DNA from 3 places in the Rhodococcus sp. IEGM 1318 genome. Region 2 is predicted to be linked to each of the others. Evidence: riboswitches for the same ligand, from Rfam matches in the RefSeq annotation. Region 2 holds a riboswitch; each other region holds the start of a gene.

Region 1 (3,271 bases), on a different contig from region 2:
TGCGTGAGCGGGCCGGCGCGTCGGGCGCACGACTGATCATCACTCATCCCGAACCGCAAGGGTTTGCACTTCAGGTCGTCGAACAGGAGAAAGTGTGAGCAACCAGGGCGATCGAGCAACCATACGGCTGCTCTTGGCGGACGACCAGGCGCTCGTGCGAGGAGCTTTGGCCGCGCTACTCGATCTGGAATCCGATCTGTCCGTGGTGGCCGAGGTCGGCCGCGGTGACGAGGTGGTGGCTGCCGTACTCGAGCACAGTCCAGACGTCGCACTTCTCGACGTCGAGATGCCCGGCATGGACGGTATCGCCGCGACAGCGGCCCTTCGCGAAGCAGCACCCGAGACCCGGGTTCTGATCGTCACCACGTTCGGGCGCCCAGGATTTCTCCGTAAAGCCCTTCACGCGGGGGCCGGCGGGTTCGTCGTCAAGGACACACCTGCCAGGCAGCTTGCCGACGCGGTCAGGCGTGTTCATGCCGGACTGCGCGTCGTCGATCCCACCCTTGCGGCTGACAGCCTCGTCAGCGGCGAGTCGCCCCTGACGGAGCGTGAGACCCAAGTACTGCGCGCTGCTCACGACGGCGCACCCGTGGCGGCCATCGCAGGGGCGCTGTTCTTGTCCGCAGGGACAGTTCGAAACCACCTGTCGTCCGCAATGGGTAAGACGGGTGCCACGACCCGCGCCGAAGCCGTGAGAATCGCCGAGTCGAACGGCTGGCTCTGATTCGCACATGACCGAATCCGCTTCGCCGGCAAATAGTCCGCCCTTCGATTCTTGATGACGAATTGTCCAGATCACTCAAAGTAGGGACCTTCTACCCTAGGGATTTTCCCTGCAAACGACCCCCTTCGTGAGAATCCAAACCAGCTAATCGTTCGATAACTGGCTATGATGCAGTTAATTGAATCGACGGAGCCTGTGCGTAACGGAGGAAGGGACGTCTCATGTCGAACCAGTTCAACGATCGCTTGAACTCGCTGTTCGAGACTGCCGACTTTCACGTCACCAACGCGATGGTCGTTCGCGGCATGACCGAGTTCGGTTGCCGCATCTCGACGCCGTACCTGTCGCAACTACGCACCGGCGTCCGAACCAACCCGTCACCCGAAGTGGTCGCTGCCCTCGCCCACTTCTTCAACGTCCATCCGGACTACTTCTACGCCCCGTCCGACCACACTCCACCGACCATCTCCGGTGGCGAAGCAGACCTCTCTCTTCTCGAACAGCTGCACAACGTGCGCCTGCGAAACCTCACTGCTCGGGTCGTCGATCTCTCACCGTCTTCGCAGGATCTGCTTGTGGAAATGGCGGAGAATCTACGTTCCTCCGAGAATCTTCCGCGCGTACCACCGGACTCGAATTCCTACATGTCACGCGCGTAGCGCCCTTCGCCGACTCTCCTTGACTGCGCAGGGAGGGTTGGCCTTATGCTGATCGGTGCAGCTGGTTCGCCCGGCACGGTCATGAGGAGCCCCGAAGACTGTTCCCGGCGTCGAAGCCCCGTCAGCGCAAGCTGACGGAGTGAGAGGGAACCCGGTGAAAATCCGGGACTGTCCCGCAGCGGTAAGCAGGAACGACCGCCGTTTATGTGCACTGGGCATCCGCCTGGGAAGCGACGGCCAGTAGGTTCGATCCAACTCGATCGAGTGCCCGCGAGTCCGAAGACCTGCCGACTGTGTCGGGCACGCCGTGCCCGACGGTCCACCGCCTCGTGGAATGGGCGTGTAGATCTCCATCGGACCTCGTGCGTGGTTCGGGCAGTGCTGCCCGCCGAAGCTAGGGGTCTCGTGAGGTGTACCCGTCTGCCGGCAGTGGCCATCAGTGCATTGGCAATCTGGAGAAACTCCGTGACAACGACATTCACTTCGACCGTGCTGGGCTCACCGCGCATCGGTCCTCATCGAGAACTCAAGCGGGCAACCGAAAGCTACTGGGCGGGGCGCATCGACGCCGACGCCTTGCAGAGCGTCGCCCGTGACCTCCGTCGGCAGGGCTTGGCCGACCTCCGTGACCTGGGCCTCGACTCGATCCCGGTCAACACCTTCTCCTTCTACGATCAAATGCTCGACACCGCAGTTCTTCTCGGAGCACTTCCCGATCGCGTCGCATCGGTCGCCGATCCGTTGGACCGCTACTTTGCAGCTGCCCGTGGGACGGACACCATCGCGCCGCTCGAAATGACGAAGTGGTTCGACACCAATTACCACTACCTGGTGCCGGAGATCTCGCCGTCCACCACGTTCGCACTCGACCCGTCCAAAGTCTTGTCCGAACTCGCAGAAGCACTTTCCGACGGCATTGCAGCCCGCCCGGTCGTCATCGGACCGGTCACCTTCCTGTTGCTTTCGAAGTCTGTCGGCACTGACGAGCCTCTGCTCTCGCGGCTCGACGAACTGCTCCCCCTCTACGCGGATCTACTCGGTCGGCTCGCGAAGGCCGGCGCGGAGTGGGTTCAGCTCGACGAACCGGCTCTCGTAGGTGATCGCACCGACGAGGAAACCGAAGCGGCACGCGCTGCGTACGAACAGCTTTCGGCACTGACCGAGCGGCCGTCGATCCTGTTGGCGTCATACTTCGGCTCGCTGCGTGACGCGCTGCCCGCACTCGCGTCCACCGGTGTCGAAGGATTTGCCGTCGATCTGGTGGCCGGTCAGGACTCGATCGGCTCCGTCCCCGAACTCGCCCGCAAACTGGTCGTCGCCGGAGTGGTCGACGGACGAAACATCTGGCGGTCGGATCTGGATTCGGCACTGAGCACGTTGGGTGCTCTGTTGGGCAGCGTGGATACTCTTGCCGTCTCCACATCGTGCTCCCTGCTGCACGTTCCGTACACTCTCGACGCAGAAGCCGATGTCGACAAGGCCCTGCGCTCGTGGCTCGCGTTCGGCACCGAGAAGGTCAAGGAAGTGGTCACTCTCGCAACCGCTCTCACACAGGGACGAGAGTCGGTGGAGGACGAGTTCGCGCTGGCACGAGCTGCCGCGTCGACCCGCAAGGACGATCGCAGACTCAATGACGCGAGCGTTCGAGGCCGGCTGGACGCCGTTCTGAGCTCGGCGACCGGTCGCGCGCCCGCCGCCGAGCGCCGCGCTGCCCAGGACGAGTTGCTTTCTCTGCCACCGCTGCCCTCGACGACTATCGGCTCGTACCCACAAACGTCGAAGATCCGTATCGCTCGCGCGGCGCTGCGCAAGGGTGAGATCGACGAAGCCGAGTACGTCGACCGCATGCGCGCCGAGATCGCCGAAGTTGTTGCACTCCAGGAAAAAT
Region 2 (3,271 bases):
TATGTCCGGCAAGGCCAATGTTCCGACGTTCCCCGGGCAGGACAAATTCCTCGGCGATCAGCACCACTCGAGCAAGCACCCCGGCCCGGATCAGTACGTGGGCAAGAAGGTCGTCGTGATCGGGGCCAATAACTCCTCGCACGACATCTGCGGAGCTCTATGGGAGAACGGCATCGACGTCACGATGGTGCAGCGCAGCTCGACGCACATCGTGAAGTCGGATTCGCTGATGGATCTGGGCTTGGGTGATCTGTATTCGGAGCGCGCGCTCGCTGCCGGAATGACGACGCACAAGGCCGATCTCACGTTCGGTTCGCTGCCGTACCGGATCATGCACGAGTTCCAGATCCCGGTGTACGACGCAATCCGTGAGCGCGACAAGGACTTCTACGATCGCCTCGAGAAGGCGGGTTTCGAGCACGACTGGGGCGACGATGGTTCGGGCCTGTTCATGAAGTACCTACGACGCGGCTCGGGTTACTACATCGACGTCGGTGCGGCCGAACTGGTTGCCAACGGGGACATCAAGCTCGCGCACGGCAACATTCGTGAGCTGACCGAGAACAGCGTGATCCTCGAAGACGGTACGGAACTGCCTGCCGACGTGGTGGTCTACGCGACCGGCTACGGCTCGATGAACGGCTGGGTGGCGGATCTGATCGGTCAGGACACCGCGGACAAGGTTGGCAAGGTGTGGGGCCTCGGCTCGAACACGACCAAGGATCCGGGACCGTGGGAAGGCGAGCAGCGCAACATGTGGAAGCCGACGCAGCAGGAAGCGCTCTGGTTCCACGGCGGCAATCTGCACCAGTCGCGGCACTACTCGCTGTACCTCGCGCTGCAGTTGAAGGCGCGCTACGAGGGCATTCCGACGCCGGTCTACGGGCTGCAGGAAGTGCATCATCTGAGCTGAAAAGGAACTGCTGTGCGCCTTCGTCAACCGCGGGCGGTTAACAAAGGCGCACAGCAGGTTCAGCGAAGGGCGTACTTCTTTGCCACGTCGGCGTTCTTGGTCGCGCGCTCGGTGAGGAAGGCAAATGCCAATCCGAGTACGAGCCACAGCGTCGCCTGCGTAGCGAGCGAGGAAAGTCGGAACTCCCACAGCAGGTTTGCCGGGAAGTCCTCACCCACCTCGTTGATGCCGGGAAGCGAGAGGTAACCGATCGCGACGATCACCAGGAACGCAGCCACCGGAGCAGCGATGCGCACGCTGAGGAACTCGTGTCCTGAAACTGCCTTTGCCGCCGCTGCGGCCGCTGTGACGGACAGCAGTCCGAGAATCACGGCAGCCAGCCACAGCAGTGTCCGCTGGTTGATGGTGTCCGGGTCTCCGACGGCCGGCGGATTGGCCGGGTACTTGAAGAACGGCACGGCCTCGATGGCCAGCCAACCGCCGACGGCGATGGTGATCGCCAACAACGGCCCGGACATTCCGGTGAGTCGTCGCGCGTAGTTGGCGACAACCGAGAAGATCGCGCCGAGTGCGAGTCCGGCCAGCGCAGTGGCCAGGAACAGCCCGGCGCGCTGCCCGTCGCGGCTCACCAGTGGTTCTTCTTCGTCGCCGTGCGAATGCCCAGCGGCTTCGCCGGCATGCTCACTGGCTGCACTGTTGGCTTCTTCGATCGCAATGGCAGCGTTGACGTGTGGTTCACCCAGCACGAACGCAACACCGCCGGCAAGAATGCCCGCGATCAAACCAGCCAACAATCCACGAATGAGAAGCTTCGTGAAATTGTCGACTAGTGGCACGGCAGGCCCATCAAGTGGCGTCCGTCGTGCATCAATTCATGCATGTACATGCCGGTGCGAGAGACCGCGCCCTGGTCGAATCCGACCAGGTAGAGAGCCAGCATCGCGAACAGAACTACTGCAGCGGCGAGGAAAGCAAGACGAGTCGAATCGATCGACGTATCGGGAGAATAGGCGAGAGCCATCGAAGCCTCCTGGGATTTTCGCGTCCCCTAGGTCCATGCGATGGCCGAAGTGTCTGGCTGTCGAAATAGCCGTACCGAAAAGGCACTTCACCTCGAATTACAGTGGCGCGACCGCTCCGGGGTTGCACCGGATTCCTGTCGGACCATCGCGTTTACAAGCGAACTTTTGCACTACGGCCCGCTCCGTGTCAACGCGCGAACCCGAGATGACCGTCGATTGTGCCCGCACGAGCGGGCACAATCGCTCGCGATCAGCTCTTGGCGGCTACGTCCAGGACAACTTCGAATTCAAGCAACGACGCACCCGAAGCGACGGGCTTCGCTCGTTCGCCGGAGTGTGCTTCGCGGGCGGGGCCGTCACGCCAATCGGCGAACGCCTGTTCGGACTCCCACTGCGTCACCACGAAGTAGCGGCTCTCGCCGGCGGTGGGGCGGAGGAGCTGGAACCCGAGGAAGCCCGGGGAGTTCTCGACTGCGTGAGCGCGTGCTGCGAAGCGCTTCTCCAGTTCGGGGCCCGCGCCCTCGGGGACTTCGATTGCATTGATCTTCACGACTGCCATGCAAGCGACATTACCCGCGTAGCCTCACCGCGTACCGTGACACTCGTGTTGCATGACGAAGGTGGAACGGGCCAACCGATTCTGTTGTTGCACGGCCTCATGGGCAGCTCCCGAACGTGGCGTCGCCATGTTCCGTGGATCCGCGAGTTCGGCCACGTCTACACCTTCGACGCTGCCGGTCACGGCAGGCCGGCGCCGTCAGAGCTGACTACCGAGGCATTCGTCGACGACCTGGCATCGGCCGTTGCCTCCATCGAGGAGCCGATCACCGTGATCGGTCATTCGATGGGGGCTCTGCACGCGTGGTGCTTCGCCGCCGCGCATCCCGAAAAGGTTTGTGCGCTGGTCCTGGAAGACATGGCCCCGGACTTTCGGGGACGCACCGCTGCGGACTGGGCGCAGATGATTTCGGCGTGGCCGCAGCCGTTTGCTTCCGAGGACGCGATGAAGGAATTCTTCGGCCCCGTCGCCGGTCAGTACTTTCTCGACTCCTTCGACCGTCGCGACGACGGGTGGTACCTGCACGGCGACGTGTCGACCTTCCGCGACATCTCCGAGGAATGGGGCACGAGGCATTTCTGGGATCAGTGGAAGGCGATCGAGGCACCGACCTTGCTGATCGAGGGGGAGTTCACCATCACCCCCGAAGGACAGATGCGAGAGATGGCCGAGCGGCCGCAAACCCGGTACGTACGTATTGCCGACGCCGGTCACCTGGTCCACGACGATCAACCGCAGCGTTACCGCGACGTCGTGACGAAGTTCCTTCAGACGGTG
Region 3 (3,271 bases), on a different contig from region 2:
GTGATCACCCCGACCGGGACTTCAGTGGATTGCGCCACCGAGCGCGCAGCGGTATCCGCGGCAACCATCGCGACGGCGCCCAGCAGGGCTGCAGCAGGGAGCAGTCGAATTGCTCTGGTGCCGACGATGAAGCCTGCCAGATGTGGGATCAGCAGACCGATGAAACCGATTCCACCGGCAACGCTGACTGCCGCGCCCGCCAGTACGGAGACCGCGAGCAAGGACAAGACACGGAACCGTCGGACGTTCATACCGAGTGCAGCAGCCCCGTCGTCACCGGTCTGCAAGACGTCCATCCACCGCGAACTGAACAGTAGCGCGGCACCGACGACGACTAGCGCCATAGTCGGGAAGATCAGCGTCGACCATCGCGCATCTCCGAATCCGCCGGCAATCCAGTGCATCACCGACGTCACGTGCCGATCATCGGCCAACACCAGGATGCAAAAGGTGATGAGCGCCGAGAATATCTGGGCGAGCGCGACACCCACCAAAATGATCGCGGTCGGCTGCGGATACCGGCCGCCGATCAGCAGCGCGAGGAACAACGGGATCATCGCCCCGACGAATGCTGCGACCGGAATCGTGAAAACCCCGAGGAGGCCGGCACCGAAACCCAGCACCGACACAAGCACCACCATGAATCCCGCACCCGACGACACTCCGAGTAGATACGGGTCGGCAAGAGGATTCCGTGTGACAGCCTGAGCAACAGCACCCGACATCGCCAAGGACGCACCCACCACCGCAGCCGTGAGGGCACGCGGTAGGCGAGAATCGATCACGATCGACTCCCGCGCCGCGGTCCACCATGTCTCGAAAGTCCCTGGCGCCAAACGGGCTCCGACTATCGCCCAGACGTCACCGACGGGAATGCGAACCGATCCCAAGGAGACGGCCAACCCCAGTACGATCGCCAAGGCGATCGCCAAGCCGACAAGCAGGGCGCCGTACCCGTAACGCGTGCGGGTCACTTCGCCGCGTCAGCGCCCGGATGGAAGGCTGTCGCGATGGTCTGTGCCGAACGCACCAACCGTGAACTCTCGAACAGGTCAGCGAGAGGAACCACGACGAACCGGTTCTGCTGCACAGCAGGGGTGGTCGCCATCAACGGCTGGGCACGGAGGAAGTCGATCTTCTGGTCGGCCGTCTTGTCGCCGTAGTCGATGACCACGATCGCCTGGGGTGCACGCTCGGCAACAGCTTCCCACGATGCGTCGATGTACGGCTTTGTCCCTTCGGCGAAGATGTTCGAGACGCCGGAGTATTCCGCGACCAATTGACCGACGCCGACTCCGCCGATTGTCGTCGGAACCTGGTCACCGCTGTCGTAGAAGAAGGTCGGCACCGGCGCCGCGTCCCCGACCGAAGCGCGGACGGAATCGAGACCATCGCTGATCTCCTCGGCGACCTCGCGGGCGGAATCTTCGACGCCCAGGACTCGACCGAGTTGCGTGTAGTCGTTCTCGAGCAATCCGATGTCGGGGAAACCGGTGCCACAGTATTCGGAGAAGAGGAAGGTGTTGATTCCGCGCTCGCCGAAAGCGTCTCGGGAACGGCCTTGCTTCTCGTTGAAGGCACTGGTCATTCCTCCGACCACGAAGTCCGGATCGACGTCGAGAACCTGCTCCATGCTCGGAAACGTATCGGAGAGGCTGGGAATCTTGTTGAATACATCGGCGGTCTCGGCAGTTGGCGGGTTGTCACTGTAAGCCCGCCCGACAATCCGATCACCCGCGCCGATCTCGATGAGGGCTTCGGTGACGTGTCCGTTCAAAGACACGATGCGCTGCGGCGGCGAATCGAAGGTCATCTCGCGATCGCAGTTGGTCACGGACACCGGCTGTGCGAAGGATTCCGCAGCAGACGCCGACTCTGATTCCTGACCTTTGGAACAACCTGCCGAAACCAAGGCGACCGCGATGAGAACAGCGGCGGCGCGGGACGGGGAGAACTGAAGTGACACGGGGACCTCGTAAGGGCTCTGAGCCACGAATGAGAATCCGACAGACAACTCCACCCGCACACTGATCCTCGGCCAGAGCTCCTGCTGGACTTCCTTTTCGTAGACCACGACGAATGGATGTCGCACACCGCGCGGTGGGTAATCGGGCTTGCCGACACTCGGTGACTACCGAGAATCGACCTACCGTTGCGGGTCAGCGCCGGATTCGGACCGGCTTCCCCCACACGCGTGGCTTGCAAGTGCTTCGAGCAGTATGCATGACGTTTCCGATTCAAGACCAAACGCCCACTACAGTCGATCTGGCCAGACGCCCCCACACACCGGAGTTGATACATGACACGCTGGGCCCAAACCGTCGTCGCCCGGAAATGGTGGGTACTGAGCCTCGCGGTTCTGATAGTTCTCATCAGTGGGGTGTGGGGACTCGGAGTATTCGGCAAGCTCAGCCAGGGCGGATTCATCGATCCGGGCAGTGACTCCGCGAAAGTCGCCGACATCATCGAAGACAACCTCGGCCCACAGACCCCGGACATCATCGCGATCTATTCGCCCACAGGCGGTAAGACCCTGGACGACATCGGGCCGGCAGTGACGGCCGCGGTCGACCAGTTCAAAACGGAAGTGCCGACGGCGTCGGTGAAGTCGTATTGGGGAACGGACGCGGCGGCCAAGGCCAGTCTGCTCTCGAACGACGGATCCATGGGCGCCGTTGCGATCACGTTGGCACCGGACTCGGGAGTCACGCCGGCCACTTTCGCCGATCTCTTGCCGAAGCTCGAAGTCGAAGGCGCCGAGGCACAATTCGCGGGCAACACCGTCGTCGGCGTCGCATTCAACACCAAACTCGAGAAAGACCTGGTTGTCGCCGAGGCCATCGCCATTCCGATCACTCTGGTGCTGCTGGTCTTCATCTTCGGCGGCGTCGTCGCTGCCGCGGTTCCGGTGTTCGTAGGTGTACTCAGTGTCCTGAGCGCATTGGCGGTTCTCCGGATCCTCACCTTGGTCACCGATGTGTCCTCATTCTCGATCAACGTCGCTTCTCTTCTCGGGTTGGGACTGGCGATCGACTACGGACTGTTCGTGGTCGGCCGGTTCCGTGAAGAACTGAATTCAGGCTCGGATCCGGGAGCTGCTGCCCAGCGAACAGTTCTGACGGCGGGTCGCACCGTCATGTTCTCGGGTCTACTGCTGATCTGTGCGTTCAGCGGCATGCTCGTTTTCCCGCAGGCCGTCATCCGGTCTCTGGGCTTCGGTGCGATCGCTGCAGTACTGAGCGCGGCAGTCCTGTCGCTGACCGCTGTGCCT

The links. Region 2 has a riboswitch for cobalamin ahead of R4P65_RS18270 (CbtB domain-containing protein). Riboswitches for the same ligand answer to the same signal wherever they lie in the genome.
Region 1: another riboswitch for cobalamin. It lies ahead of metE (5-methyltetrahydropteroyltriglutamate--homocysteine S-methyltransferase); the one in region 2 lies ahead of R4P65_RS18270 (CbtB domain-containing protein).
Region 3: another riboswitch for cobalamin. It lies ahead of R4P65_RS02485 (ABC transporter substrate-binding protein); the one in region 2 lies ahead of R4P65_RS18270 (CbtB domain-containing protein).

What each region holds. Positions count from the first base shown of each region.
Region 1 is NZ_JAWLSC010000013.1:76,938-80,208, reverse strand. Features, by position in the region: gene R4P65_RS26200 (sensor histidine kinase) at 1-98, shown strand, start outside; gene R4P65_RS26195 (response regulator transcription factor) at 95-724, shown strand; gene R4P65_RS26190 (helix-turn-helix domain-containing protein) at 946-1,383, shown strand; cobalamin riboswitch at 1,489-1,690, shown strand; gene metE (5-methyltetrahydropteroyltriglutamate--homocysteine S-methyltransferase) at 1,849-3,271, shown strand, end outside.
Region 2 is NZ_JAWLSC010000007.1:205,638-208,908, reverse strand. Features, by position in the region: gene R4P65_RS18280 (flavin-containing monooxygenase) at 1-913, shown strand, start outside; gene R4P65_RS18275 (CbtA family protein) at 973-1,749, opposite strand; gene R4P65_RS18270 (CbtB domain-containing protein) at 1,740-1,934, opposite strand; cobalamin riboswitch at 1,959-2,097, opposite strand; gene mhuD (mycobilin-forming heme oxygenase MhuD) at 2,186-2,494, opposite strand; gene R4P65_RS18260 (alpha/beta hydrolase) at 2,540-3,271, shown strand, end outside; gene R4P65_RS18255 (HIT family protein) at 3,262-3,271, opposite strand, start outside.
Region 3 is NZ_JAWLSC010000001.1:536,848-540,118, reverse strand. Features, by position in the region: gene R4P65_RS02490 (iron ABC transporter permease) at 1-974, opposite strand, end outside; gene R4P65_RS02485 (ABC transporter substrate-binding protein) at 971-1,966, opposite strand; cobalamin riboswitch at 2,082-2,228, opposite strand; gene R4P65_RS02480 (MMPL family transporter) at 2,300-3,271, shown strand, end outside.